Regions from separate parts of the Kutzneria kofuensis genome, predicted to be linked through region 1. Evidence: riboswitches for the same ligand, from Rfam matches in the RefSeq annotation. Region 1 holds a riboswitch; each other region holds the start of a gene.
What was found. Region 1 has a riboswitch for S-adenosylmethionine ahead of BJ998_RS27470 (aminotransferase class V-fold PLP-dependent enzyme). Riboswitches for the same ligand answer to the same signal wherever they lie in the genome.

Region 1 (9,712 bases):
CTCGCTGGGGCTGGGAATCGCACTGTCCACAGTGGCGGTCGCGATCAGCATCGCCGTCACCGGCGCGGCGCTACACGTGTTGCTCGGCCTCGACTGGCGTACCGCCCTGCTGTGGGGCGCGGTGCTGTCCTCGACCGACGCCGCGGCGGTCTTCAGCGTGCTGCGCGGTGTTGGCGTGGCCAAGCGGCTGGTCGGCGCGCTCGAGCTGGAATCCGGCCTCAACGACGCCCCGGTGTTCATCGCCGTCATCCTGCTCGTCTCACCCGATCCGGTGAGCTGGACAACGCCGCTGCTGGCCGGCTACGAGCTGGTCGTCGGCGCCGCGATCGGCGTGATCGTCGGCTGGTTGGGGGCTTTCGGCCTGAGACGGGCGGCCCTGCCCGCAACTGGCCTGTACCCGGTCGCGACCGTCGCGATGTGTGTTCTGGCCTACGCATTCGGTGACATGGTGCACGCTTCCGGCCTGCTCGCGACCTACGTGACCGGCCTGGTGCTGGGGAATTCCCGGCTGCCGCACCGGTCCGACACGCTGTCGTTCGCCGAGGGACTCGGCTGGCTGGCCCAGATCGGACTGTTCGTTCTGCTCGGCCTCTTCGCCTCACCGGCGCGGCTGGTGAGCGCCCTGATCCCGGCCTTGGTCGCCGGCGCGGTGGTGCTGCTGCTGGCCCGGCCGCTCTCGGTGTTGCTGTCCATGACGCCCTTCCGGGTGAAGTGGCGGGAACAGGTCTTCCTTTCGTGGTCCGGACTTCGCGGCGCCGTGCCCATCGTGCTGGCCCTGATTCCGTTGACCCAGGGCGTTCCCGGCGCCCAACGCCTCGTCGACGCCGTCTTCGTGCTCGTCGTCGTGCTGACCCTCGTCCAGGGCGGCACCCTGCCGCTCGTCGCCCGCTGGCTCGGGCTCGTGAAGCCCGGCGACACCCAGGAGATCGAGGTCGACTCCGCACCGCTGGACACCCTCGGCGCCGAGCTCCTGCAGGTCCGCGTGCAGCCCGGATCCAAGCTGCACGGCGTCTACCTGTCGGAACTACGGCTGCCCGTGGGGGCCACCATCAGCCTGATCGTGCGCGACGACGCCGGTTTCACCCCGACGCCGACGACCCGGCTGCAGGAGGAGGACCAGCTGCTGGTCGTCGCCACCGAGAAGGTCCGGGACGCCACCGAGCGCCGGATCCGCGCCGTCGACCGGGCCGGGCGGTTTGCCCGCTGGAAGGGCGAGTCGGGCCGCGAGTGACCCCGGTCAGGTGAGGGTGCCGGCGAAGAGGGCCCGGTGCACGGCCAGGTAGGCGGGGCAGGGGAAGGCGGGGCGGGGCTGCCACCAGTGGTCGGGGCGGCAGGCGCCGCAGCGGCCTCCTGCGTCGGGGGAGTGCTCGCTGAGCAGCGTGGCGACGGCGTCCACGACCCGCGGCAGCTGGGCCCGGGTGACGCCGCTGACCAGCCGGTCGTCCGGGTCCTGCGCGAGGTCGGCCAGCATCGCCAGATGCCGGTTGAGCTCGTCGTCGAGCTCGCGGAACATGACTACCTCCGAGCGGTCGGCCACACGTGGTGCGCCCGCCGAGTCTGCGCCGGTCGCGCCGGGAAAAGACCGGCGTTTCACCCCTCCGGGAACGAAATCACTCGTTAGTGACGCCTCTCACGATGTGGAAGGGGCCTCGACCGAACCGCACACCGTCGGTTACGGTGGTCGCCGAAAGGTCATGAGTGCCAGCGTCAAGCCCCGGCTAGCTGGCCGGCAACCCTCCTCCGCGGTGGGGTGCCCCGGGTGAGGACCAGGCCCGTCGCACACGGCGACCGGGCAAGCGCGGACCCTCTCCAAGGCGGGTCCCTGACCCGAGGAGCACCCCGGTGACCATCGCGATCCCGCCGGCCCGCAACACCGACAGCGCCATCACCCCCACCGACATCCCCACCGTGCCGGCGGTGGTCGGCGCCCGTCTGTCGGTGCCGCTGGTCACCGGCGACCGCGTCACGTACGCCAACCTCGACCACGCGGCCAGCGCCCCCTGTCTGGAGCAGGTGCGCGACGCGGTCGACGAGCTGCTGCCCTGGTACGCGAGTGTCCACCGGGGAGCGGGTTTCGCCTCCCAGGTGTCCACAAAGGTCTACGAGCAGGCCCGCGACACGTTGCGGCGCTTCGTGGGCGCGCGGTCCTCGGACACCGTCGTGTTCACCCGCAACACCACGGACTCGCTCAACCTGCTCGCGAAGTCGTTGCCGCGCCGCACTTCCGTGGTGCTGTTCGACACCGAGCACCACGCGGCGCTGCTGCCCTGGCGCGGCCCGAACGTCCGTCGCGTTCAGACTCCGGAGTCGCCGGCCGCGGCCGTGCCGGCGCTGGAGGCGGCCCTGAAGCTGTGCCCGGAGGGCCCGCGGCTGGTGGTCGTGACGGGCGCGTCCAATGTCACCGGTGAGCTGTGGCCGGTCGCCGACCTCGCCGCCGTCGCCCGTCGCTACGGCGCCCGCATCGCCCTGGACGCCGCGCAGCTCGCGCCGCACCGTCCCGTGGACATCAAGGCCCTCGACGTCGACTACGTCGCGCTGTCGGGCCACAAGCTGTACGCCCCCTACGGCGCCGGCGCGCTGATCGGCCGGGCCGACTGGCTGCAGGCCGCCGAGCCGTACCTGGTCGGCGGCGGCGCCACCAAGAACGTCGTCGACTGGGGCGACCACCTGGGCGTCGCGTGGTCGGCGGTGCCGGAGCGGCACGAGGCCGGCTCGCCGAACGTGGTCGGTGTGCACGCGCTCGCCGCCGCCTGCGACACCATCACCCGTCACGGCTGGGACCGCATCGTCGCCCACGAGCAGGCGCTGCTGACCCGCCTCCGTGAGGGCCTGCGCACCATCCCCGGCCTGCACGAGCTGAGCATCTTCCACGGCGACCACGACCGCGTCGGCGTCGTCAGCTTCACCATCCACGGCCACGAGGCCGGCCTCATCGCCGCGGCGCTGTCCGCCGAGTACGGCATCGGCGTCCGCGACGGCGCGTTCTGCGCGCACGTGGCGACCCGGCGGCTGCTGGACCGCGTCGACGCCACCGAGCAGCGCGCGCTGCGGGCCAGCCTCGGCCTCGGCAGCACCGTCGAGCACGTGGACCGCCTCGTCGCCGCGCTGCGCACGCTGGTCACCGAGGGACCGAAGTGGACGTACGCGCAGCAGGACGGCCGGTGGGTGCCCGCCGACGACACCCGGCCGCTGCCGCCGTTCGTCGCGAGCTGAGGGACAATGGGCCGGTGAGCACCGAGCCCAACACCGAACCGGTCGCGGCCCAGCGCCTGCTGCCCCGCCGGATCGGCCTGCTGGTGACGGCCGCCGTCGTCGCGCTGGCCCTGGACATCGTCACCAAGGCGCTGGTCGTCGCCAACCTCGAGGGCCGGCCGCCGCTCGAACTCGCCGGCGGCCTGGTCTACCTGGACGTGATCCGCAACCCGTACGCCGCCTTCTCGCTCGGCGTCACCGGCATGACGTGGGTGTTCAGCGTGATCTGCGTCGGCGTGCTGGCCGCGATCATCTGGGTGGCGCCCCGGCTGCGCTCGCGCGGCTGGGCCGTCGGCCTCGGCTTCGTGTTCGGCGGCGCCCTCGGCAACCTGCTGGACCGGATCTTCCGGGCGCCCGGCGCGCTGCAGGGGCACGTGGTCGACTTCATCTCGGTGTTCGGGCCGAACGCGCAGTACTTCCCGGTGTTCAACTTCGCCGACTCGGCGATCTGCGTCGGTGGCGCGCTCATCGTGCTGATGGCGATCATCGGCCGGGACTACGACGGCCGCTCCACGCGGGAGGCCAAGGCCGGTGAGTGACCTGCGCACGCTGCCCGTGCCCGACGGCCTCGACGGCATGCGCGTCGACGCCGGCCTGTCCAAGCTGCTCGGCCTGTCCCGGACCACCGTCGCCACGCTGGCCGACTCCGGTGACGTGCTGGTCGACGGCCGCGCCGTCGGCAAGTCCGACCGGCTGGTCGCCGGCGCGTGGCTCGAAGTGACGCTGCCGGCGCCCGCGCAGCCCGTCACCGTGCAGGCGATCCCCGTCGAGGGCCTGGTCGTGCTGTACGAGGACGACGACGTGGTCGTGGTGGACAAGCCCGTGGGCGTCGCCGTGCACCCGAGTCCCGGGTGGACCGGTCCGACCGTGGTCGGCGGGCTGGCCGCCGCCGGCATCCGGATCTCCACCTCCGGCGCCGCCGAGCGGCAGGGCGTGGTGCACCGGCTGGACGCCGGCACCACCGGCGTGATGGTCGTGGCCAAGAGCGAGCACGCGTACACCGTGCTGAAGCGGGCGTTCAAGGAACGCACCGTGGACAAGGTCTACCACGCGCTCGTGCAGGGGCATCCCGACCCGACGCGCGGCACCATCGACGCGCCCATCGACCGGCACCCCAAGCACGACTACAAGTGGGCGGTCGTGGCCAGCGGGCGGCCCAGCGTCACCCACTACGAGATGATCGAGGCGTTCCGGGCGGCGTCGCTGCTGGAGGTGCACCTGGAGACGGGGCGTACCCACCAGATCCGCGTGCACTTCTCCGCGCTGCGCCACCCCTGCGTCGGCGACCTGACCTACGGGGCGGACCCGGTGCTGGCCAAGCGGCTCAACCTGACCCGGCAGTGGCTGCAGGCCAAGACGCTGTCGTTCCACCACCCCGCCGACGGCGAGTGGGTGACGTTCGAGAGCCAGTACCCGGACGACCTGCGCGACGCCCTGGAAACACTCCGCGCCGAGGGCTGACCCCTTCTCCCCTTTTTTCCGCTACGTGAGTGGCTCATTTTCGCTCAGGAGGCACCTGAGCCACTCACGTAGCGAAAAATGCCCGGTGTCAGGCCTCGATCTCCCAGGTGAGGGAGTGCTGGGGGTCGTCGGGGCGTGGGCTCCAGCGCACCGACGTGAGCTCGGTGGAGTCCGGCAGCACGTAGACGGTGTGCCCGCCGGCGGTCTCGCCCGGCTGCACGCCGATGCGGTGCGGCGGCCGGGACGACAGCGACACCGGTGCCTTGGAGATGGTCTGGCCGTCGGCGGTGACCAGGAGCAGGTACAGGTCGGGCAGCGAGGAGAACGGCACCGTGCCGCGGTTGGTCAGCTCCGTGTGCACCACCACAGCCCGCTCGCCCTCCTGCAGCCGGTAGCCGGCGGCGGTGAACAGGAAGTCCGCCGGGTCGACGACCTCGACCAGCTGGATGGACAACTGCTCGCCCTCAAGGCCGACGGTCTGCTGCGAGGTCCCGACCGTGAACTTCGGCGGCGGCACCGGCGCGGCCGTGACGGTCTGCTCGTCGCCACGCGCCCACGCCGACGTCTGCGGCGGCCCCCAGGTGCCGCCCGCCGGCGGCTGCGAAGGCGCCGGTGCCTGCGTCGGCTGAGGCTGCGGCTGTGCGGGCGGCTGCTGCACGGGGAACGGCACGCTCTGCGGCGCCGGCGCGTACTGCTGGGGCGGCGGAGCGTACTGCGGCTGGGGGTGCTGCTGCTGGAACTGGGGCGGCATTTGCTGTTGCGGCGGTCCGTACTGCGGCTGTTGCTGCGGGTACGCCTGCCACTGCTGCTGCGGACGGCTCGCCGCGGCCAGCGCTGCCCTGATCCCGTTCGGGTCGCACTCCACGCCCACCAGCAGCGGCATGCCCTGTGCGGACAGCGCCACCAGCCGCGCGGCCGCCTCCCGCGGGTCCATGCCCAGCCGCGCGGCGACGTCGTGCACGGCGGCCCGACCCATCTCGGCGATCAGCGAGAGCAGACGGAAGTCGACAGGATCCGGCACGGCCACGCCTGGCACGCTACCCGGTCGGCCCGCGCACCGTCCGTCCCGGTGCGCCGCGCCGGAGAAGATCACCTGCCCAGGTGGGGGTAACAGCGACGGAACCTGGACGTAAAGGGCGCTTCCTACGGTCGGAACCCATGACCGTCACCGCAGTGAAGACCGGACCCAAGCGCCGCTACGCGTGGCTCGCGGCCAACGAGGCCAGCGAGGACTTCTCGCTGCGCTACGCCGCCCACTCCTTTCGCCGCTGGTCCCCGTTCGCGGTGGCGAGCACGGCGCTGGGCGGCATCGCCTACCTGGCCGACTTCGCCATCGGCGCGAGCATCGTGATGCTGCACGGCTTCTCGTCGGCGGCGCTGGCGATCGGCATCGCCGCGGTGGTCATCTTCGCCACCGGCGTCCCGATCGCCGTCGCCTGCGCCCGTTACGGCGTGGACATGGACCTGCTCACCCGCGGCGCCGGCTTCGGCTACTTCGGGTCGACGCTCACGTCGCTGATCTACGCCAGCTTCACGGTGATCTTCTTCTCGCTGGAGGGGTCGATCATGGCGCAGGCGTTCCAGCTGGCCTTCGGCTTACCCCTGGCGCTGGGCTACCTGCTGACCACGTTGATCGTGCTGCCGTTCGTGCTGTTCGGGATGCGCGCGCTGGCCCGGATGCAGGTGTGGACGCAGCCGGTGTGGCTGGTCGGGCTGGTGCTGCCGTTCGTGGTCGTGCTGGCGACGCACCCGGAGCGGTTCGGCCAGTTCACGGCGTTCGGCGGCGGCCTGTCGCTGACCGGGGTCGGGCTCGGCGCGGGCGTCGCGCTGTCGCTGATCGGGCAGATCGGCGAGCAGGCCGACTACCTGCGGTTCATGCCGGCGAAGACGGAGGCCAACCGGCGGGCCTGGTGGGCGGCGGTGATCGCCGCCGGGCCCGGCTGGGTGGTGCTGGGGGCGCTGAAGCAACTCGGCGGCGCGTTCCTGGCGTTCTGCGCGTTGGGGGCGATCGGGCAGTCCGCCGTCCTGGAACCGATCGCCCCCTACGTGGAGGCCGTGCGGCCGGCGCTCGGCGCCGTGACGCTGCCGCTGGCGGCGCTGTTCGTGATCGTCTCCCAGATCAAGATCAACACGACCAACGCCTACTCCGGCTCGCTGTCGTTCGCGAACTTCTTCTCCCGCGTCCTGCACCGCCACCCCGGCCGCGCCTGGTACGTGCTGGTCAACTGCGGCATCGCGCTGGCGCTGATGGAGTTCGGCGCGTTCGCCTTCCTGAACACCATCCTCGGCTTCTACTCGAACGTGGCGATCGCCTGGATCGGCGCCGTCGTCGCCGACCTGGTGATCTGCAAGCCGCTCGGCTGGAGCCCGCCCTACGTCGAGTTCAAGCGCGCCTACCTGTACGCGGTGAACCCGGTCGGCTTCGGCTCGATGGTGCTGGCCTCGGTCGTGTCCGTGATCGCCTACTTCGGCGCGTTCGGGCCGATCGCCGCAGCGTGGAGCCCGTTCATCGCCCTCGTGCTGGCCATGGTCGCGGTCCCGGTGACGGCGCGGCTGACCGGCGGCCGGTACTACCTCGCGCGGCCGAACCTGGTGTCCGGTCCCGATTCCGGCGCGGCCGACCTCACCGAGACCCACGTGTGCGAGGTGTGCGAGGACCCCTACGAGCTGCCGGACATCGTCGACTGCGTCCACCACGGCGGCGCGGTCTGCTCCCTGTGCTGCACGCTGGAGACCGACTGCGGCCAGGCCTGCCAGCGCAGCGGCCCGGTCCTGGTGCAGCTGACGGCCACCCCTCGTGACAGGTCGCATACAGCGCCGAAAACCGGGTGATGACCTGCTGTTTCGGGCCGGCCTGAAGTTCGGCGGCGAAACGCCGCCGGGGTACCCGTGCTCACCCTGAGAGACGAGGCAAGATAGACGGCGCTCGTCGTTGAAGCCCAGGGGAGGCCGTCACCAATGTCCGACTCGTTCGTGCACCTGCACGTGCACACCGAGTACTCGATGCTCGACGGGGCCGCCAAGCTCAAGGACATGTTCGCCGAGTGCGACCGGCTGGGCATGCCGGCGGCCGCGATCACCGACCACGGCAACATGTACGGGGCCTACGACTTCTTCAAGCAGGCCACCGCGGCCGGGGTGAAGCCGATCATCGGCATCGAGGCGTACATGGCGCCGGGCTCCCGACACGACAAGCGGCGGATCACCTGGGGCGAGCCGCACCAGAAGAACGACGACGTCTCGGCCAGCGGCGCCTACACGCACCAGACGATCTGGGCGGCCAACAAGGAGGGCCTGCACAACCTGATGCGGGCCTCCAGCTACGCGAGCATCGACGGCCAGCTGGGCAAGTGGCCCCGCATGGACCGGGAGCTGCTGGCCGAGAACGCCAAGGGCCTGATGGCGACGACGGGCTGCCCGTCGGGCGAGGTGCAGACCAGGCTGCGGCTGGGCCAGGAGAAGGAGGCCCTGCAGGCGGCCTCGGACTGGAAGGACATCTACGGCGAGGGCAACTTCTTCGTCGAGCTGATGGACCACGGCATCGAGATCGAGCGCCGGGTCCGCGACGGCCTGCTGAACGTGGCCAAGCAGCTGAACCTGCCGTTCGTGGTGACCAACGACTCGCACTACACCTACGACTCGGACCGGGACGCCCACGGCGTGCTGCTGTGCGTGCAGACCGGCAAGACCCTGCAGGACCCGACCCGGTTCAAGTTCGACGGCACGGGCTACTACCTGAAGTCGCCGGACGAGATGCGCGCGATCGACTCCTCCGACGCCTGGCAGGAGGGCTGCCGCAACACGCTGCTGGTGGCCGAGAAGGTCGACACCACCGGCATGTTCGAGTTCCACAACCTGATGCCGCGGTTCCCGATCCCCGAGGGCATGACCGAGGACGAGTACTTCAAGCAGCAGGTGTGGGCGGGCATGGAGCGCCGCTTCCCGGACGGCATCGACGAGGAACACCGCAAGCAGGTCGAGTTCGAGATCGGCGTCATCCTGCAGATGGGCTTCCCGTCCTACTTCCTCGTGGTCGCGGACTTCATCAACTGGGCCAAGCGCAACGGCATCCGGGTCGGCCCCGGCCGTGGCTCGGCCGCGGGCGCGCTGATCGCGTACGCGATGGGCATCACCGACCTGGACCCGCTGGCCCACGGGCTGATCTTCGAGCGGTTCCTCAACCCGGACCGCGTCAGCCCCCCCGACATCGACATCGACTTCGACGAGCGCCGGCGCGGCGACGTCATCCGCTACGTGACCGAGAAGTGGGGCGAGGACAAGGTCGCCCAGGTGATCACCTTCGGCACCATCAAGGCGAAGGCGGCGATCAAGGACTCCGCCCGGGTGCTGTACGGCCAGCCCGGCTACGCGGTGGCCGACCGGATCTCCAAGGCCTACCCGCCGGCCGTGATGGCCAAGGACATCCCGCTCAACGGCCTGTTCGACCCCAGCCACAAGCGGTACGCCGAGGCCACCGAGATCCGCGCGCTCTACGAGCAGGACCCGCAGGTCAAGGAGATCATCGACACCGGCCGCGGGCTGGAGGGCCTGATCCGCAACGCCGGCGTGCACGCCTGCGCGGTGATCATGTCCGCGGAGACGCTGACCGACCACATCCCGGTGTGGAAGCGGCCGCAGGACGGCTCGATCATCACGCAGTTCGACTACCCGACCTGCGAGACGCTCGGCCTGCTGAAGATGGACTTCCTGGGGCTGCGCAACCTCACGGTCATCGACGACACGATGAAGAACATCACGCTCAACGGCAAGACCCCGCCCGACCTGGACACCTTGCCGCTGGACGACAAGAAGACCTACGAGCTGCTGTCCCGGGGCGACACGCTCGGCGTGTTCCAGCTCGACGGTGGCCCCATGCGCGACCTGCTGCGCCTGATGCGTCCCGACAACTTCGAGGACATCTCCGCGGTCGGCGCGCTCTACCGGCCGGGCCCGATGGGCGCCAAGTCGCACACGAACTACGCGCTGCGCAAGAACAAGC
Region 2 (9,712 bases), 2.6 Mb from region 1:
GCGATGGCCGAGGAGAACCGCCAGCCCCAGCCGTCGTAGCCGAACAGCCACTCGCCGACGGCGATCAGGTACTTGCCGACGGGCGGGTGCACCACCAGCTCGTAGCCGGGGTTGTCCTCGTAGCCGCCGTTGCGCAGCATCTGCCAGGCCTGCGGCACGTAGTGCTTCTCGTCGAACACGGGCGTGCCGCGGTCGGTGGGCCAGCCCAGGTCCCAGAACCGGACCAGGCCGCCGAGCAGCGTGACGCTGAGCGTGACGAGCCACCCGCGGACGGTGTCCGTGGGTCGCCAGACGGCCAGCCGGTCCAGCGGCCCGGCGGTGGACGGCTGCGTCGCCGGCGGCAGTTCGCCGACATCCACCACGCCGTCGGGCTCGGGCTCGGTCCGCTCCACGATCGTCGTCACGGGGGTCGATCGTAGGGTGAGTGGCGTGAATACCGTATCGGGCACCGGCCGCCTGCTGCTGGCGGCGACGCCCCTGGGCAACCTCGGCGACGCGACCCGGCGTCTGGTGGATGCCCTGGCCACGGCCGATCTGGTGGCCGCGGAGGACACGCGCAAGCTGCGCTCGCTCGCCTCCGGGCTCGGGGTCACGCCCGCCGGCAAGGTCGTCAGCTTCTACGACGCGGTCGAGGCGGCCCGGCTGCCCGGACTGGTCAAGGCGGTCGCTTCCGGACAAACGGTGCTGCTGGTGACCGACGCCGGCATGCCGAGCGTGTCCGACCCGGGCTACCGGCTGGTCGCCGCCTGCGTCGCCGAGGACCTGCCGATCACGTGCCTGCCCGGCCCGTCGGCGGTGGTCACGGCGCTGGCGCTGTCCGGGGTGCCGGTCGACCGGTTCTGCTTCGACGGCTTTCCGCCGCGCAAGCCGGGGGAGCGCCGCAAGTGGCTGTCCACGCTGGCGTCCGAGACCCGGGCCTGCGTCTTCTTCGAATCACCGCATCGGGTGGCGGCGACGCTGGCCGACGCCGTCGAGGTGCTGGGGGCCGACCGCCGCGGCGCGGTCTGCCGCCAGTTGACGAAGTCCGACGAGCAGGTCGAGCGCGGCACCCTCGCGGAGCTGGCCGAGTGGGCGGCCGGCGGCGTCGGCGGCGAGGTCACCGTGGTGTTCGCCGGCGCCGACCCGGTCGCCGTCGACGTCACGGATGTGGCCGACCTGGTGCCGGCGGTGCAGCAGCGGGTGGCCGCTGGACAACGGCTCAAGGACGTGGTTGCCGAGGTCGCGGCGGCCGCAGGCGTCAGCAAGAAGGCGCTGTACGACAGTGTGGTAGCGGCCAAGAAGTAAGCGATGGGTGCGCCCCCGTACCCTTACGCCCATGAGTGCCTCCGTGCTGACGGCGGTGGCCTGGCCCTACGCCAACGGCCCCCGTCACATCGGCCATGTCTCCGGTATCGGTGTCCCCTCCGACCTGTTCGCCCGCTACATGCGAATGTCGGGTCACGACGTGCTCATGGTCTCCGGCAGCGACGAGCACGGCACGCCGATCCTGGTGCAGGCCGACAAGGAGGGCCTGACACCGCAGCAGACCGCGGACAAGTACCACCGCGTCGTCGCGGAGGACATGCGCGCCCTCGGCGTCACGTACGACCTCTACACGCGCACCACCACGCGCAACCACTACGAGGTCGTGCAGCAGATCTTCCTGGCGCTCAACGACAACGGCTACATCGTCCCGAAGACCACGACCGGCGCGGTCAGCCCGTCCACCGGCCGCACCCTGCCCGACCGCTACATCGAGGGCACCTGCCCGATCTGCGGCTACGACGGGGCGCGCGGCGACCAGTGCGACAACTGCGGCAACCAGCTCGACGCCGCCGACCTGATCAATCCCAAGTCGCGGATCAACGGCGAGACGCCGAAGTTCGTCGAGACCGAGCACCTGTTCCTGGACCTGCCCGCGTTCACCCGGACGCTGGGCGAGTGGCTGGCGTCCAAGACCGACTGGCGGCCCAACGTCGTCAACTTCACCAAGAACCTGGTCGACGACATGCGGCCGCGGGCGATCACCCGCGACCTGGACTGGGGCGTGCCGATCCCGCTGGACGGCTGGCGCGACCAGGGCCTCAAGCGGTTCTACGTGTGGTTCGACGCGGTGATCGGCTACTTCTCGGCCAGCGTGGAGTGGGCCAGGCGCAGCGGCGACCCGGACGCGTGGAAGCGCTTCTGGACCGACCCCGAGACGCCGATCGTGCACTTCATGGGCAAGGACAACATCACCTTCCACGCCCAGATCTGGCCCGCGCTGCTGCTCGGCCACAACGGGGCCGGCGACAAGGGCGGCAAGCCCGGCCGCTACGGCACGCTCAACCTGCCGACGGAGATCGCCTCCAGCGAGTTCCTCACCATGAGCGGCTCCAAGTTCTCCACCTCCCGGGGCCGCGTCATCTACGTGCGGGACTTCCTGGCCGAGTTCGGCCCGGACGCGCTGCGCTACTTCATCTCGGCGGCCGGCCCCGAGACCCAGGACGTGGACTTCACCTGGGAGGAGTTCGTCCGGCGGATCAACTTCGAGCTGGCCAACGAGTGGGGCAACCTGGTCAACCGGTCGGTCTCGATGGCGCACAAGAACGTCGGCGCGGTGCCGGCGCCGACCGCGCCCACCCAGGCCGACGAGGACCTGAAGGCGCTGTCCAGGGCCGCGTTCGACACCGTGGGCACGCACCTGCGCCACTCCCGCTTCCGCGCCGGCATCGGCGAGGCGATGCGGGTGGTGTCGGCGGCCAACAAGTACCTGTCCGACCAGGAGCCGTGGAAGCTCAAGGACGACCCGGCCCGCCGCGACACGGTGCTGCACACCGCGTTGCAGGTGGTCAAGGACGCCAACACGCTGCTCACGCCGTTCCTGCCGCACTCCGCCCAGAAGATCCACGAGCTGCTCGGCGGCACCGGCCTGTGGGCGTCGCAGCCGGAGATGCGTGAGGTCACGGACCTGGACGACCCGTCGCGCGAGTACCCGGTGCTGACCGGTGACTACAAGGCCGAGCAGGCCAAGTGGGAGTCCACGCCGATCGAGGTCGGCGTGCCGCTGAGCAAGCCGACGCCGCTGTTCGCCAAGCTCGACCCGGAGCTGGCGGAGACCGGTCCGGAGTGGGCTCCGATCGAGAAGTGACTCCACGCAAGGGTGCGCGGCCGCCGATACCGGAGCGTCTTCCGGTGTCGGCGGTCGACGCCCACACGCATCTGGAAGCCTGTGGCGCCAAGGATTCCGCCGATGTCCGGTCCATGATGGACCGCGCCGAGTCGGCCGGCATCGGGCACGCGATCACCGTCGCGGACGACATGGCGGCCGCGCGCTGGGCCGTGGAAGCGTCCACCTGGGATGATCGCGTGTTCGCCGCCGTCGCGCTGCATCCCACGCGTACCAAGGACTTCGGCGACGCCGAGCGGGAGGAGCTGGCCGAGTTGGCCGCGCACCCGCGGGTGGTCGCGGTCGGCGAGACCGGTCTGGACTACTACTGGGACTACGCCCCGCACGACGCCCAGCAGGACGCTTTCCGTTGGCACATCGGGCTTTCCAAGCGGCTCGGCAAGCCGCTGATGATCCACGACCGGGACGCGCACGAGGACGTGCTGCGCATCCTGGACGAAGAGGGCGCCCCGGACACCGTGGTGTTCCACAGTTTCTCCGGCGACGTGGACATGGCGCGACGCTGCGTGGACGCCGGTTACGTGCTGTCGTTCTCGGGCACGGTCACGTTTCGCAACGCAGGCGCGTTGCGGGAGGCGGCAATGGTTGTGCCGCTGCAACAGTTGCTTGTGGAGACCGACGCGCCTTTCCTGACGCCGCACCCGTTCCGCGGCCGTCCCAACGAGCCGTACTGCGCCGCGTACACGCTCCGTGAACTCGCTGATCTACGCGGAGTGCACGTCGGTGAGCTGGCAACAATTGTCACCGCAACGGTGAACCGAGTCTTCGGCCTGGGCGTATGACCCTCCGTGCCGCAAAGAAATCACCCCGTGGTGTGACTGGAGACACAACAACCCCGGGAATGTTTGCTCACACGCCCGACCTCCGTTACGGTCCCGTGATCGGTGCGTCGGACTCAGTGGTCCACCACCGGCCCGCAGTCAGGTCGGCGTTCGTCGGGGACGGCCGGCTTCCGCAAGGGAGGCCAGCCGGACGGCGTTGGCTACGGGACCAAGCAAGGCAGTCGGAGCACGAGACCCGAGCGAAGCGAGGAGAAGTACCAGCGGCTGACGTCGGCTAGTGGCGAAAACAGCCGCGGAACTCTTCGCGGACCATCGGCTTTTCGGAGGTAACGACCCCGTGACTGGGACCGGTAGGCACCGTAGACCGCGCGTGTCCGAGGAAGCGCCCACCCAGGCGCAGAGCGCTCAGAGCTTCTGGGCACCCCACACCGGGGTCGCCGTCGCCGAGCGCCAGACCTCGGCCTGGACCGCAGTGCGGCCGGACCTCGACTGGGACTGGGACTGGGAGGCCGAGCTCGAGGCCACCCGCCAGTTCGTGCCCGGCGGGGCGTACGTCTCCACCCAGGACGTGATGGACGTCCTCGGCCCCGACGCCCAGGACATCCTCAACTCCGTCAACATGGAGCTCGACCAGCTCCTCGAGCTGATGAACGCCAAGACCACGGTCTTGCCGATCATCCGCGACGACGCCGGCCCGCTCACCGAGGGCCTGGCGCAGTGCTGGGAGGAGCTGGAGGAGGGACTCGAGGACGCCAACCTCGTCCCGGAGCCCCAGCGCAAGGCGGTCGTCAAGACCGAGCAGGACACCCGGTCGCCGTGGAAGCGCCGGTTCATCAAGGCCGCCGTGATGGCCACCCTGGTCAGCCTCGCCGGTGGCGGCGCCACCGCGCTGGCCATGGACAAGGCCGTCACCGTCGACGTCGACGGTCACGAGATGACCGTGCACACCTACTCCGGCACCGTCGGCGACGTGCTGGCCAAGCAGGGCCTGTCGGCCGGCGCCCACGACTCGCTGATGCCCTCGGCCAGCTCGTCCATCGCCGACGGCGGCAAGATCGTCCTGCAGCGCGGCCGCACGATGACCGTGTCCGTGGACGGCGTCGCGAAGACCCAGTGGGTCAAGTCCCTCACCGTCGCCGACGCGCTGCGCGAGATGGGCGTCAAGACCGACAACGCCAAGCTCTCGGTCGACCCGTCCAAGCAGATCCCGCTGTCCGGCATGTCGATGGACGTCAGGACGGCCAAGACCGTCACGATCAGCGACGGCGGCAACGCCCCCAAGCAGCTCACCACCTACGCGGTGACCATCCAGGAGCTGCTGAAGTCCCTGAACATCACCCTCGGCGCCGACGACAACGTCGCGCCCGCCGCGGACACCAAGCTGGCCAGCGGCGCGCAGATCACCGTCAGCCGCAACGGCGTCACGGTCGTCCAGGAGAACCAGGACATCCAGCCGACGACGCAGATCGTCAACGACCCGACCCTGGACGAGGGCGTCACCCAGGTCATGGACCCGGGCGTGGTCGGCAAGCAGACCGTGACCTACCGGGTCACCATGCACAACGGCAAGCAGGCCGACAAGCAGCAGATCGGCGTGCAGGTCATCACGCCGATGAAGCCGAAGATCGTCAAGAACGGCACCAAGCCGCTGCCGGGCGACGAGATCTGGGACCGCATCGCCAAGTGCGAGTCCAGCAACAACTGGCACGCCAACACCGGCAACGGCTACTACGGCGGCCTGCAGTTCGACATCCCGACGTGGACCTCCAACGGCGGCGGGCAGTACGCCCCGCGGGCCGACCTGGCCACCCGTGAGCAGCAGATCGCCATCGCCAACCGGGTGCGCGCCGCTCGCGGCCTGCAGCCGTGGCAGTGCGCCCAGATCCTCGGTCTGACCTGAGCCTAGAATCCCCGTTCGTGCCCGAACTGCTGGGACCCGTCGAGGTCCGTGCCCTCGCCAAGGAGTTGGACGTCCGTCCGACCAAGAAGCTGGGCCAGAACTTCGTGCACGACACCAACACCGTGCGGCGCATCGTCACCGCCTCCGGTGTCACGGCCGACGACGTCGTGCTTGAGGTCGGCCCCGGGCTCGGTTCGCTGACCTTGGCGCTGCTGCCGGCGTGCAAGGCCGTCGTTGCCGTGGAGATCGATCCCGTGCTGGCCGCTCGGCTGCCCGTCACCGCCGCCGAGTTCGCGCCCGACGTCGCCTCCCGGCTCACCGTCGTCGGCGCCGACGCCATGCGCGTCACCGCCGACGAGATCGGGGTCGCGCCGACCGCTCTGGTCGCCAACCTCCCGTACAACGTGTCCGTGCCGATCGTGCTGCACCTGCTGGCCGAGCTGCCTTCGCTGCGGACCGGGCTCGTCATGGTGCAGTCCGAGGTCGCCGACCGCATGGCCGCCGGGCCCGGCAGCCGGGTCTACGGCGTGCCCAGCGTCAAGCTCGCCTGGTACGCCGACGCCCGCCGTGCCGGTCCCGTGCCTCGATCGGTGTTCTGGCCCGTGCCCAACGTCGACTCCGCCCTGGTCGCCTTCACCCGCCGCGAGCCCCCGTCCTCGGTGTCACGGGAAGCGCTGTTCTCCCTGGTGGACGCCGCCTTCGCCCAGCGGCGCAAGACCCTCCGGGCTGCCTTGGCCGGCTGGGCCGGCTCGGCTGACCGGGCCGGTCAGCTGCTCACCGCCGCCGGTGTCGACCCGTCGCTCCGTGGTGAGCAGCTCGGCATCGCCGAGTTCGCCCGCATCGCCGAGGTAGCCGCCGCGTAGTACCCCCATGTCCGGGCCAACGCCCCGCCGGTCGTGCTTCTTCCCGGACGTCCAGCCCGTGGACAACCCGGACCCCTCCGGATGACCGAGGGTGCCGGGGAACCTACCGTGCGATACGTCGTGGACCGAGCAATCGTCGGGCATCTGTGTGACATACCGAACGATCCGTGGTTCTTTCCGGGCACGGCTTGATTTTCCACATACCGGTCAGGTGTACTGCTACTTGCATCCATCCCGAGCGGCCGAGAGACCTGGATCGACGAAGCCGCAGCAACCACCCGACCCCGGGCAGGTGCTACAGCCAGGACCGATGGAGGACGTCATGGACCTCGCCCGAGTGTGCGCAGCGCGGCTGCTCACTCGCCGTCGAGTTGTCGATCAGTGCCGCCGCACCGCGACGGGCTGTCGGGCCGGCCGGTAACACCCCTACCGCCGCCTGCTGTCGGTTCACCCTCATTCGTCTCGTCCCGATAGGACGGTCCAAAAAGGACGGCCCTCGCGCGCCATCAGCGCGCGTGGCCGCGCGTGCCGTGGAGCAAACAGTGATCACTGTCGACAATCTGGTCAAGTCATTCCCCGCCCGGGGCGGCGCCGTGCGCGCCCTCGACGGCGTCACCCTCGAGGTCCAGGCCGGCGCCGTCTGCGGCGTCGTCGGCCCGAGCGGCTCCGGCAAGTCGACCCTGGCCCGCTGCATCGCTCTGCTCGAGCGCCCGGACAGCGGCGCCATCCGCGTCGACGGCACCGACCTCGTCACGCTCGACGGCAACCGGCTGCGCGCGGCCCGCCGGCAGATCGGCGTTGTGCCGCAAGGGGATTCGCTGCTGCGTCAGCGCACGGCGGCCGGCAATGTGGCGCTGCCGCTGGAAACCGCGGGCGTCGACGGCCCGACCCGCCGCCGCCGCGTCGGCGAACTGCTCGACCTGGTCGGCCTGACCGACAAGGCCGCCTCCTACCCCGACCAGCTCTCCGGCGGGCAGCGGCAGCGCATCGCGGTCGCCCGCGCGCTGGCCGCGAACCCGTCCGTGCTGCTCGCGGACGAGCCCACCTCGGCGCTGGACCCGGAGACCACCGGCTCCGTGCTCACCGTTCTCGACCGGGCCCGAGCGGAGCTCGGAGTCACGGTTGTTGTTGTCACACACGACATGGCGGTCGTCCGCCGGATCTGCGACGACGTCGCCGTGCTCGACGGCGGCCGGATCGTGGAGAACGGCAGGCTGCTCGACCTCGTGTCCGATGTGGACAGTCGCACCGCCAACGCGCTGCTGCCCGCGCTCGACCAGACCGACGGCATCGCCGGCGACCACGACCGCGTCGCGGACGTGGTGCTGGTCGGCTTCGCCGCGGTGGGCGCGCTGCTGCCGGAGGCGTCCAACCGGTTCGGCGTCGACCTCGCCGTGCTCGGCGGCGGACTGACCCGCCTCGGCGAGACCCCGGTCGCCCGGTTCCGACTGGGCCTGACCGGCGAGCGGGCCGACTCCGCGCTGGAGTGGATCTCCGAGGCCGGCGCCCTCGTTCGACGGACCCCGAAGGGTCCGCAGGGAGTCGCTGCGTGAGACAGACCACTCCGTGGTCCGATGTGTTCGACCTGCTCCACCCCGCGCTCGGCCAGACGCTGTACATGGTCGGCGTGGCGACGTTGTTCGCCACGGTGTTCGGGATCCCGCTGGGCGTGCTGCTGCACGTGACGGCGCCGGGCGGGCTGCGGCCCGTCCCGGTGCTGCACCGGATCCTGGGCACCGTGGTGGACTTCGGCCGATCGCTGCCGTTCATCGTGCTCATCGTGCTGCTGCAACAGGTTGTCACCCGCCCGCTGATCGGCACCTCGATCGGCCCGACCGCGGCGATCGTGCCGCTGGCCATCGGGGCGGTGCCCTTCCTCGGCCGGCTCGTCCAGTCCGCGCTGCGTGAGGTGGACGCGACGGTCGTCGAAGCGGCCGTCACCACCGGCGCCAGCCGGACCCGCATCGTGCGGTCCGTGCTGCTGGGCGAATCCGCCCCCGCGCTGGTGTCCGCGGTCGGCGTCACCGCCGTCACCCTCGTCGGCTTCTCCGCCATGGCCGGGGTCGTCGGCGGCGAGGGCCTGGGCGATCTCGCCATTCGCTACGGATACCAGCGCTACGACGACCGCGTGCTCTGGACGACGGTGCTCGTGCTCGGCGCCATCGCCATGCTCATCCAACTGCTGTTCGACGTGACGTCACGGCTCATCGACCGCCGTCGCCGCGTCACCGCCTGAAACTCGAGGAACCACAGTCCCATGAAGCTCCGTGTTGCGCTCCTTGCTGCCCTCGTGACGGCCACCGCGGCCGCCTGCGGGACGGGCGGCGGCGCGGCCGCAGACCCGAACGCCCCGCTCGTCGTCGGCGTCAGCCCCACCCCGCACGGCCAGATCCTGTCCTACGTCGCCGACAAGCTGGCGCCGGCCAAGGGCCTGAAGATCCAGGTCAAGGAGTTCACCGACTACGTCACGCCGAACACGTCGCTGGTGGACAAGTCGCTGGACGCCAACTACTTCCAGCACCAGCCCTACCTCGCCGACTTCGAGCAGAGCCACGGCGCGCAGCTGTCCTGGGTGACCGCCGTGCACCTGGAGCCGCTCGGGCTGTACTCGAAGAAGGCGCACAAGGCCGCCGACCTGCCGGACGGCGCCAAGATCGGCCTGCCCAACGACACCAGCAACGAGGCCCGGGCGCTCAAGCTGCTCGCCGACAACGGCCTGCTCAAGCTCAAGCCCGGCACGGAGACCACCGCGACCCCGCGCGACGTCGCCGGCAACCCGAAGCACCTTCAGTTCGTCGAGCTGGAGGCGGCGCAGCTGCCGCGCAGCCTGGAGGACACCGACGCCTCGATCGTGAACGGCAACTACGCGCTGTCGGCCGGTCTTGACGTCCGCGACGCGGTGCTCGTCGAAAAGGCCCAGGGCAACCCGAACGCCAACGGCCTGGTCACGCGGCCGGAGCTGGCGGGTGACAAGCGCATCAGGGAACTGGCCGAGCTGCTCAACTCCCCGCAGGTCAAG
Region 3 (9,712 bases), 3.8 Mb from region 1:
CTCGTCACCGCGACGATGTTCCCGCAGCAGATCGGCGTCGGCGCCACCTGGGACCCGGCGCTGGCCGAGAAGATGGGCGAGTCGACCTCGGCGACGATGCGCGCGACCGGCGTGTTCTGGGACTTCGCGCCCGTCTCCGACATCTCCCGCGACACCCGCTGGGGCCGCTACTACGAGACCCTGAGCGAGGACCCGCAGCTCGCCGGCGCCCTGGCCGGCTCGCTCGTCACCGGCCTGCAGGCCTACGACGGCAAGGGCGCGACCGCCAGGCTCGCCGCCACCGCCAAGCACTTCGCCGGCTACTCGCAGCCGAGCAACGGCCACGACCGGGTGCCCGCGCAGATCCCCGTGCGTGAGCTGCAGGACGTGTTCCTGCCGGCGTTCCAGCCGCAGATCGACGCCGGCGTGAAGACCGCCATGGCCAACTCCGGCGCCGTCAACGGCGTCCCCGTGCACGCCTCGAAGTTCATGCTGAACACCGAACTGCGGCAGCGCATGGGCTTCAGCGGCGTCACGGTCAGCGACTGGTCCGACATGGCCAGCCTGGTCACCAAGTACCACATGGCGCCCGACTACCCGACCGCCGTCGCGATGAGCGTGAACGCGGGCGTGGACATGGCCATGGAGCCCTCCGACGCCGCCGGCTACACCAAGGCGCTGATCGACGACGTCCACAACGGACTGATCAGCCAGCACCGGATCGACGAGGCCGTCGGGCGGATCCTCAAGCTCAAGTTCGACCTCGGCCTGTTCGAGAAGCCGTTCGTCGACGAGAACGCCGCCGGCGGCATCGTCAACGGCGCCGGCGTCGACCTCGCGCGGCAGGCCGCCACCGAGTCGACCGTGTTGCTGCGCAACGACAACAAGACACTGCCGCTGTCCACCGGCGTGCACAAGATCGTCGTCGCCGGCGACAGCGCCGACAACCCGGCCCAGCAGTTCGGCGGCTGGACCGTGAACTGGCAGGGCATCGACCCCAACGGCCCCACACCTCCGGTTGTCACACCGCTGCAGGGCATCAAGGAAGCCCTGCCGAACGCCACCGTGGTCGGCGCGACCGACCAGACCGCCGTCGCCCAGGCGGCCGACGCCGACGCGGTTGTGGTGGTGCTGGGCGAGAAGGCCGGCGCCGAGGGCACCAACGACAAGGAGAACCCGACGCTGACCGCCGCGCAGCAGTCCCTGGTGGACTCGCTCAACGCGACCGGCAAGCCCGTGGTCGTCGTGCTGATGACCGGCCGGCCGCTGGTGCTCGGCTCCGTGTCGACCGCGCCGACGCTGCTGCAGGCATGGCTGCCCGGCTCCGAGGGCGGGCACGCGCTGGCCGACATCCTGTTCGGCAAGGCCAACCCCAGCGGCAAGCTGCCCGTGTCGTGGCCGAAGACCGTCGGCGACCTGCCGATGTCCTACGACCAGCTGCCCGGCACCAACGGCGGCGCCAGCTCCGGCTACGACCCGCTGTTCCCGTTCGGCTACGGCCTGTCGTACACGACGTTCAGCACCGCCACGCCGACCCTGAGCGCCGCCACCGTGCGGGCCGACGGCAAGGAGACGGTGTCGGTGACGGTGACCAACACCGGCGCGGTCGCCGGCAGCACGGTCGTGCCGGTGTACGTGCACCAGCCGGTCAGCCAGGTGCTCGTGCCGGACAAGCGACTCGTCGGCTTCACCCGCGTGGACCTGAAGCCCGGTGAGTCGAAGACGGTGCAGGTCGAGTTCGACGTCAGCAAGCTCGCCGTGACCGTCGGGGACGTCGACGCCGACGGCAAGCGTGAGGTGGAGAAGGGCGCGTACGCCGTGGTCGTGGGCACCGCGCAGGCGCCGTTCACGGTGCGTTAGACTGGCTGCTCGTGTCGTGCGGCGTTCCGCCGTGGAGGAAGACCTGGTGCTGGGACAGATCGGGTGCCGTGTGAAGTGCGACACGACCAAGCCGTAGTGAACTGAGAGGTAGACGCGTGGCGAACATCAAGTCGCAGCAGAAGCGGATCAAGACCAACGAGGCCGCCCGCCTGCGCAACAAGGCGGTCAAGTCCGGTGTGAAGACCGCCATCCGCAAGGTCCGCGAGGCCGTCGCCGCCGGCGACAAGGACAAGGCTCTCGAGCTGGCCCGTGCCGCCTCTCGCAGCCTGGACAAGGCCGCCAGCAAGGGTGTCATCCACCCCAACCAGGCCGCCAACAAGAAGTCCGCGCTCGCCCTGGCCGTGAACAAGATCGGCTGAGCACGCTTCTTCAGCGCCAACGCCCTGCCCGCTTCCGCGGGCAGGGCGTTCTGCTGTCCGGCTACTTCGTGTGTCCGGCTACTTCGCGGTCACCGTGCCGGTCAGCACGGTGTCCAGGGGCAGCTCCTGCGGGTAGGCCCCGACGTGCAGCGCGACATGCTTGTCCGCGCCCTGGCCGCCGGTGGCCACGGTCTGGAGCACCACGTCGCCGCTGACGGCCCCGGCCGCGATTCGCCCGTCCAGCACGAGCTGGCTCAGGGTCGACAGCGGCCGTGACGGCTGCGGATCGATTCCCCACGACCTCAGCCAGGCCGGGTCCACGTCCGTGGTCGACAGCTCGGGGCCGGTCGCCGGCGCCACGAACGGGCCGAAGACGAAGATGTCCGCGTCGGCCGCCTCGGACAGCGTCACGTGCCACGTCAAGGCCCCGCCCGCAGCCACCGACGACGTCGGCGTCACGGTGATGGTGGGCGCCGGGTCGTCGTTGGTCACCAGCACACCGCCCTGGTAGGACCCCACGACCGTGCCCTTGGCCGCCTTGATCTCCGCGCCGACCAGGTAGTTCGCGCTCCAACGGGTGTTCCCGACCACGGTCGTGGACAGGTCGACCGTGTGCTGCCCGGGCGCGAGCGTCAACGCCTCCTCGGTCCACGTCCGCCCGGTCGAGTCACTGCGGAACAGCTTCAGCACACCGCCCGCGTCGCCGGTCACGGTCACCGGGACCTGGTAGTTCTTCGAACCCGAATCGCCTTCCGGCGCCGTCACCCGACCGAGGTCGACCCGGGTCAGCTTGGCCGGATCCGGGTCCGGCAGGCCAGGACGCCAGCCGTGGGCGTCGAGCAGCCAGGCCTCACCACTGGTGGTCGACGGGACCAGTTCGAGCTTGGCCACCTGCAGCACCGGCGGCACCGGGACGCGCACCTCCTGGGCCCAGTACGACATCGTGCGATCCGCGCCGGGCAGGCCGTTCAGCGTCACCTTGCCGAGCTTGGTCCGCCTGCCGCTGCCGTCCGTGGCCGCCACCTCGAAGGACGTGCCCGTGGAGTTCTCCGGGACGATCACCCGCAGCGCCAGGGACTGCTCCCCGAGCAGCCACACCGGGCGCGGTGGCTCGATCACCGCCGCGGTTCCCGCGGCCGACCAGCGCACGTCCACCGCGGACCGGCCGGCCTCGGTGGGAGCCGCGGTGAACGACACCGTGTGCGGCGACTTGTACTGGTCGGCTCCGGCCAGGCAGGCCGTGGCGGCGTTGATCTCGTCACACAGCTTGCCGCTACCGGTGATCTTGGTGGACTGGTCCGGCACCACCACCGGCGTCCGGTCGCCGCCCAGGGCGTGGCTGAGCACCCGGGCCGGATCGGCCGACGGCGCCCGCACGCCGGAACCGTCCAGCAGCGGCTGCACCCGAAGCTCGTGGTCCACGAACAGATGCGCGGCCGCGGCGACATAGGTCGCACCGACCGCACGCTGCTGGGCGGCGGTCAGCCGCGCCGGCTGGCCGGGGTCGCAGAGCGGGTTGGGGGTGTCGCCGGGAAAATAGTCGTCCACGGACGGGGCCGCCGACTCGCCCGGAGTCCACTCGACGTTGAAGAAGTTGTGGTTCGCCCCCGCGATGTACAGGGCGCTGTGCAGCGCCTTGCCGCGGCTGACGCCCCGCGTCGAGTCGATGTACTGCTGCCCCTGAAGATTGGACACGTCCCCGTCGCACGCCGGCAGGAAGGTCACCGACGGCACGTCCGGCGTGGGGTTCTGGCCGAAGATGGTCGGGGCGATGAACACGTTGCCGCGGATCGTCCAGCGGACCGGGCCCGAGTAGCCCGAGTCGAACGGCGGCGGGGCCAGGCTGTCCAACGCCGCCTGGTTGACGCCTTCGCCGCCGCGGGAGTGGCCGACCAGCAGGACCTTCGACATGTCCGCCACCGGCGCGTCCCGCACGATCTGCGGCGCCGAGGCCCGGCCCGCGCCGGCCCAGTCCGCCCAGTGCGCGAGATGCAGTCGCACCAGCGAAGAGCGGGCCTGCGCGCCGCCGTCCTCGGCCTGGAAGTCCAAGGCGTTGATGGCGTCCGCCGAGACGGAGACCGTGTCGTATCCCTGCGACGCCAACAACTGCTGGGTCTGCAGATAGCCGCGATAACTCGGCACCATCAGCGTTCCGGCCGGGCACGGCCAGGTGAAGGGCTGGTCAGCGGGGTTGTTCGGGTTGTAGCAGGATCCGTGCCGGCCGTGCAGGAACAACACCAGCGGGCGGTTTCCCGGCGCGTTCCTCGGCGCCACGACGACGGCCTGCATCTCGATCGGCCCGTCGAGTCCGGGCAGCCGAACCGGGTCGAGGGCGTACTCACCCGTGACCGTCTGGTACGGCCCCGGAGTACCCGGATCGGCCACACCCTTGGGCAGCAGCGGCGGCAGGGCGGCGGGCGCCTGGTTGGCCCGGAACTTCGGGTCGGGGGCGTCCAACCGGCGCCCGCCGGCCCGGACCTCCACCTTGCCGAGGTCGCCCAGTGCCTTGCCGGGCAACGAGAACGTCCTGCCGTCGCGGGACGACCTGGCCCGGCCGAGCAGTTTGCCGTCGGACCAGAACTCCACCGCCGCGTCGCCCGACATCGGCTTCGCCGACGTCCAGGCCACCTGGCCGTCCACCACCCGCCAACCCGATCCGGCCGGCTTCGGCGGGGCGCTCGGCTGCCCGACGGCGGTCGGTCCCAACACGACCGCCATGCACACCGCCGACAACAAAGGTAAGAGCTTGCGCATTCGACCTCTATCTACGGTCGCGGCCCCCGCCCGGCCCTACCATTCCCCCAGACGGACCACATGGGCCTGGAAAGTCACCTGTGTACGATCACTGCACGTACGCGTAGGCAGTGATTTCAAAGCCGCGAAAGCGTATGAGAGTTCGTCACCTTCGCCCAGCGAATTGCACGAAGGCCCCGGATCGGCTTCCCGAACCGCCGAAACAGAACTCAATTCCGGTCAGGGCTTGGCCTTCAATGCCCCCGCGCCCGGCAATCGCCGATGACTGGCCGTAACAGGAGAGGCCGACCGCGAGACACGCCCTCGTGGCGGCGCACCCACACCGGCCCCGCGCCGCCCGTTTCGACCACCGCACCTGGAGTCGGCGAGGCCACCACAACACACCAGTGGCGTCAGCCCATCTGGTGCGCCGCAACCACCTTCAACACCGCCCGCTCCAACGCGTAGTCCGCGTCGGCGGCCACGCCCTTCACATCGGCGTTCAGCGCCGCCACGACCTGCATCGCCTCGGCCAGGCCGGCCGGCGTCCAGCCGCGGGCCTGGCCCTGCGCCCGCTTCACCTTCCACGGCGGCATGCCCAGATCGCCGGCCATGCGGAACGGGTCGCCCCGGCCGGCGGAGGCCACCTTCGCCACGGTGCGCACCCCCTCGGCCAATGCGTCGGCCACGAGCACGTGCGGCACGCCGAGCTGCATCGCCCAGCGCAGCGCCTCCATCGCGCCGGCCCGATCCCCCACTACGGCCAGATCCGCCACGGCGAAGCCGGTCACCTCGGCCTTGCCCTGGTGGTAGCGGCGGACCGCGGCCTCGTCGACCTTGCCGTCATTGTCAGTGACCAGCTGCGAGGCGGCGGCGGCCAGCTCCCGCAGGTCGGTGCCGACGGTCTCGATCAGCGCGGCCAGCCCGGCGGGATCGATCTTGCCGCCGGCCCGCTTCACCTCGTCGCGGACGAACGCGTCCCGGTCGGCCGGCTTGGTGATCTTGGAGCACTCCACCACCACGGCGCCGGCCTTCTTCAGCGCGCCCGGCAGGTCCTTGGCCACCTTCGCCCGGCCGCCGCCGGTGTGCAGCACGATCAGCACGATGCCGTCGGCCGGCTCCTTGGCGTAGGCGAGGACGGCGTCGGCGACCTCCTTGCCGACCTCCTGCGCGCCCTCCAGCACCACCACCCGCCCCTCGGCGAACAGCGACGGGCTGAGCAGCTCGGCCAGCTCCGGCGGGGTGAGGTCAGTCACCCGCACACGCGTCAGATCGGCCTGCGGATCGGCCTTGCGCGCCGTGGCCAGCGCGGCCCGCACGGCCCGTTCGACCAGCAGTTCCTCGTCGCCGAGCACGAGCAGCAGCGGTTCGGGGGCGGCACTCACGCCGTCATCCTTCCACGTCCCCCTGACAGCCCCGCCGGTCCCGCATCGTGGGCCACGGAGTGGCGACCCCGCGTCGCATTGCCGTACCGTGCAGGTCACAACTGAACACCGCTCATCCAGAGGGGCAGAGGGAACGGCCCGACGAAGCCCCGGCAACCGGCGACGCATCTCCACGCGTCGATCACGGTGCCAATTCCGACCCACACGTGGGAAAGATGAGGAGATACCTCCCATGACGACGACCGTCGACGCTCGCACCACCGCCGCCTTCAACCTCGGGCCCGCGCGCGCCCTGAGCTGTCGGGAGTGCGGACACCAGATCCCGCTGGCCGCGGAATTCGCCTGTAGCGAGTGTTTCGGCCCCCTCGAAGTCGCCTACGAGTTCGGCCACGTCCGCCGCGAGGACATCGAGGCCGGCCCCAAGTCCATCTGGCGCTACCGCAACCTGCTGCCGGTGCCCACCGACGTCCAGTCCTACCCCAACACCGAGCCCGGCCTGACCCGCCTGGTCAAGGCCGACCGCCTCGGCGCAGCGCTCGGCGTGCGCAACCTGTGGGTGAAGGACGACACCGGCAACCCGACGCACTCGTTCAAGGACCGCGTCGTCGCCGTCGCCCTGGCCGCCGCCCGCCAGCTCGGCTTCAAGGTGCTGGCCTGCCCCTCCACCGGCAATCTGGCCAACGCCGTCGCCGCCGCGGCCGCCCGCGCCGGCTGGGAGTCGGTGGTGCTGATCCCGTCGTCGCTGGAGAAGGCCAAGATCCTCACCACCGCGGTCTACGACGGCGCGCTGATCGCCGTGGACGGCAACTACGACGACGTGAACCGGCTGGCCACCCAGCTCGCCGCCGAGCACGAGGACTGGGCGTTCGTGAACGTCAACGTCCGGCCGTACTACGCGGAGGGCTCCAAGACCCTGGCCTACGAGGTCGCCGAGCAGCTCGGCTGGCGGCTGCCCGGGCAGATCGTGGTGCCGGTCGCCTCCGGCTCGCAGCTGACCAAGGTGGACAAGGGCTTCCGCGAGCTGGGCGAGCTCGGCCTCGTGGACGCCACCCCGTACCGGGTGTTCGGCGCCCAGGCCACCGGCTGCTCCCCGGTCTCCACCGCCTACAAGGCCGGCACCGACGTCGTGTCGCCGGTCCGCCCGGACACCATCGCCCGCTCGCTGGCGATCGGCGCGCCCGCCGACGGCCCGTACGTGCTGGACACCGTGCGCCGCACCGGCGGCGCCGTCGAGGACGTCACCGACGAAGAGGTCGTCGAAGGCATCCGGCTGCTGGCCCGCACCGAGGGCATTTTCGCCGAGACCGCCGGCGGCGTCACCGTGGCGACCGCGAAGAAGCTGGTCGAGACCGGCCAGCTCGACCCCGACGCGGACACCGTGCTGCTGATCACCGGCGACGGCCTGAAGACGCTCGACGCCGTCGCCGACCGCATCGGCCCGAAGGCCGTCGTGCCGCCGAACGCCGCCGCCGTCACCGAGGCCCTCGGCCTCTGACCCCACCGGGGCTGACCACACCACAAGGTTGCCGGCGCGTGCCTCACGCGCCGGCTTCTTTGTGCCGTCAACGATCCGCACGCCACGATCGAGTGGATCTTCCCGCCTGCGGCACGGGACGCGCTAAAGCAGCTCCCGACACGTGACGACATCACCTTCGTGCCCGGCCCCGGCGCGGTGCCCGCCGGGCGGCGCCGGTTGACCCGGTGGCATGAGCACACCTCGCGGTCACCGGCACGGGCGGGAAGGTCGATCATGAAGAACACGGCGCTGCTGGCCGGTCTGCTCGCGGCGAGCATGGCGCTCACCGCCTGCGGCACCGCCGCGGGCGGCAATCTGGCGATGCCCGGCGGCGGGCAGCGCTTCACCCCGCCCTCGCTGACCGCGCTGGGCAAGCTCGGGCAGCCGGAGGGCCAGCTGTCCGTGCTGGCCTGGCCCGGCTACGCGGAGAACGGCTCCAACGACCCGAAGGTCGACTGGGTGACCCCGTTCGAGCAGGAGACCGGCTGCAAGGTCGACGTCCGGCAGTTCGACACCTCCGACGAGGCCATCAGCCTGATGAAGACCGGTCAGTACGATGTCGTCTCCGCCTCCGGGGACGCCTCGCTGCGGCTGATCGCCGCCGGCGACGTGGAGCCGGTGAACACCTCCCTTGTGCCCGACTACGCCGATGTCTTCGGCTTCCTCAAGAACCAGTCGTGGAACAGCGTCGGCGGCGTGCCCTACGGCATCCCCCACGGCTGGGGCGCGAACCTCCTCACCTGGCGCACCGACAAGGTGACCCCGGCTCCCACCTCCTGGTCGACGGTGTTCGACCCGAACTCCCGGTACAAGGGCAAGATCAGCGTCTACGACTCGCCGATCTACATCGCCGACGCCGCCCTCTACCTCCGGGCCCACCGCCTGGACCTGGGCATCACCAACCCCTACGCGCTCGACAGCACCCAGTTCCGGGCCGCCGTCGACCTGCTGCGCGGGCAGCACCCCATGGTCGGCACGTACTGGACGGACTACCTCAAGGAGAGCCGGGCCCTGACCAACGCCGACGCCGTCGTGGGCCTCGGCTGGCAGGTGACCGTCAACGTCACCAGGAGCGCCGGCGTGCCGCTGGAGGCGGTGGTGCCGTCCGAGGGCGCGACCGGCTGGTCGGACACCTGGATGGTGGCCACCAGGTCCGAGCACAAGACCTGCGCCTACCTGTGGCTGAACCACATCATCAGCCCCGAGGTCAACGCCCAGGTCGCCGAGTACTTCGGCGAAGCGCCGGCCAACTCCAAGGCGTGCGCGCTGACCGTGGACCGCAAGCACTGCGACACCTACCACGCCGGCGACGCCTCGTACGCGTCGAAGATCGCCTACTGGACCACACCGATCTCCCAGTGCCTGGACGGTCGCACGGACGTCAAGTGCGAGGACTACGGCGCATGGACCCAGGCATGGTCGGAGATCAAGGGTTGACCCGGTGACCACCGTGCCGGGCGGTCCATGCCGGCCGGCAACCACCCAGCCGTGGCTAGCGGGCGACCCGTTCGGATCCACGCCGGGCGATCAGCGGGCCGTCCCGGCTCGCGACCACTGCCACGTCGCCGTCCTCATCCGTGCGTAACACCGTTGCCCCTTCCCGTTCCAGTGCGTCGATGATCAGCGAACTGGGGTGCCCGAACGGATTGCCGGCGCCGACGCTGACCAGTGCCACCCGCGGATGCACCCGTTCCAGGAACCGCGGGAGCGAGTAGCGACTGCCGTGGTGGGGCACCTTGAGCACGTCGGCGCTCAGGTCCTCGTTGGTGGCCAACAGGTTTGCCTGTCCCTCCAGTTCGATGTCGCCGGTCAGCAGGATCCGGCCGGCGGCGGTGTCGGCGCGCAGCACGAGCGACGCG

Region 2: linked by a shared signal. The riboswitch ahead of BJ998_RS14950 (methionine ABC transporter ATP-binding protein) and the one ahead of BJ998_RS27470 (aminotransferase class V-fold PLP-dependent enzyme) in region 1 are both predicted to bind S-adenosylmethionine.
Region 3: linked by a shared signal. The riboswitch ahead of thrC (threonine synthase) and the one ahead of BJ998_RS27470 (aminotransferase class V-fold PLP-dependent enzyme) in region 1 are both predicted to bind S-adenosylmethionine.

The regions. Positions count from the first base shown of each region.
Region 1 is NZ_JACHIR010000001.1:5,929,277-5,938,988, forward strand. Features, by position in the region: gene BJ998_RS27460 (potassium/proton antiporter) at 1-1,231, shown strand, start outside; gene BJ998_RS27465 (hypothetical protein) at 1,238-1,513, opposite strand; SAM riboswitch class IV at 1,691-1,805, shown strand; gene BJ998_RS27470 (aminotransferase class V-fold PLP-dependent enzyme) at 1,843-3,213, shown strand; gene lspA (signal peptidase II) at 3,228-3,791, shown strand; gene BJ998_RS27480 (RluA family pseudouridine synthase) at 3,829-4,713, shown strand; gene BJ998_RS27485 (Lrp/AsnC family transcriptional regulator) at 4,802-5,740, opposite strand; gene BJ998_RS27490 (purine-cytosine permease family protein) at 5,872-7,545, shown strand; gene dnaE (DNA polymerase III subunit alpha) at 7,672-9,712, shown strand, end outside.
Region 2 is NZ_JACHIR010000001.1:3,284,351-3,294,062, reverse strand. Features, by position in the region: gene BJ998_RS14980 (dolichyl-phosphate-mannose--protein mannosyltransferase) at 1-404, opposite strand, end outside; gene rsmI (16S rRNA (cytidine(1402)-2'-O)-methyltransferase) at 430-1,284, shown strand; gene metG (methionine--tRNA ligase) at 1,316-3,109, shown strand; gene BJ998_RS14965 (TatD family hydrolase) at 3,106-3,930, shown strand; gene BJ998_RS48625 (resuscitation-promoting factor) at 4,301-5,830, shown strand; gene rsmA (16S rRNA (adenine(1518)-N(6)/adenine(1519)-N(6))-dimethyltransferase RsmA) at 5,848-6,693, shown strand; SAM riboswitch class I at 6,920-7,010, shown strand; gene BJ998_RS14950 (methionine ABC transporter ATP-binding protein) at 7,236-8,246, shown strand; gene BJ998_RS14945 (methionine ABC transporter permease) at 8,243-8,929, shown strand; gene BJ998_RS14940 (MetQ/NlpA family ABC transporter substrate-binding protein) at 8,951-9,712, shown strand, end outside.
Region 3 is NZ_JACHIR010000001.1:2,120,914-2,130,625, forward strand. Features, by position in the region: gene BJ998_RS09680 (glycoside hydrolase family 3 N-terminal domain-containing protein) at 1-1,839, shown strand, start outside; gene rpsT (30S ribosomal protein S20) at 1,956-2,219, shown strand; gene BJ998_RS09690 (alpha/beta hydrolase family protein) at 2,298-4,973, opposite strand; gene holA (DNA polymerase III subunit delta) at 5,366-6,337, opposite strand; SAM riboswitch class I at 6,447-6,559, shown strand; gene thrC (threonine synthase) at 6,570-7,832, shown strand; gene BJ998_RS09705 (ABC transporter substrate-binding protein) at 8,088-9,290, shown strand; gene BJ998_RS09710 (DNA internalization-related competence protein ComEC/Rec2) at 9,346-9,712, opposite strand, start outside.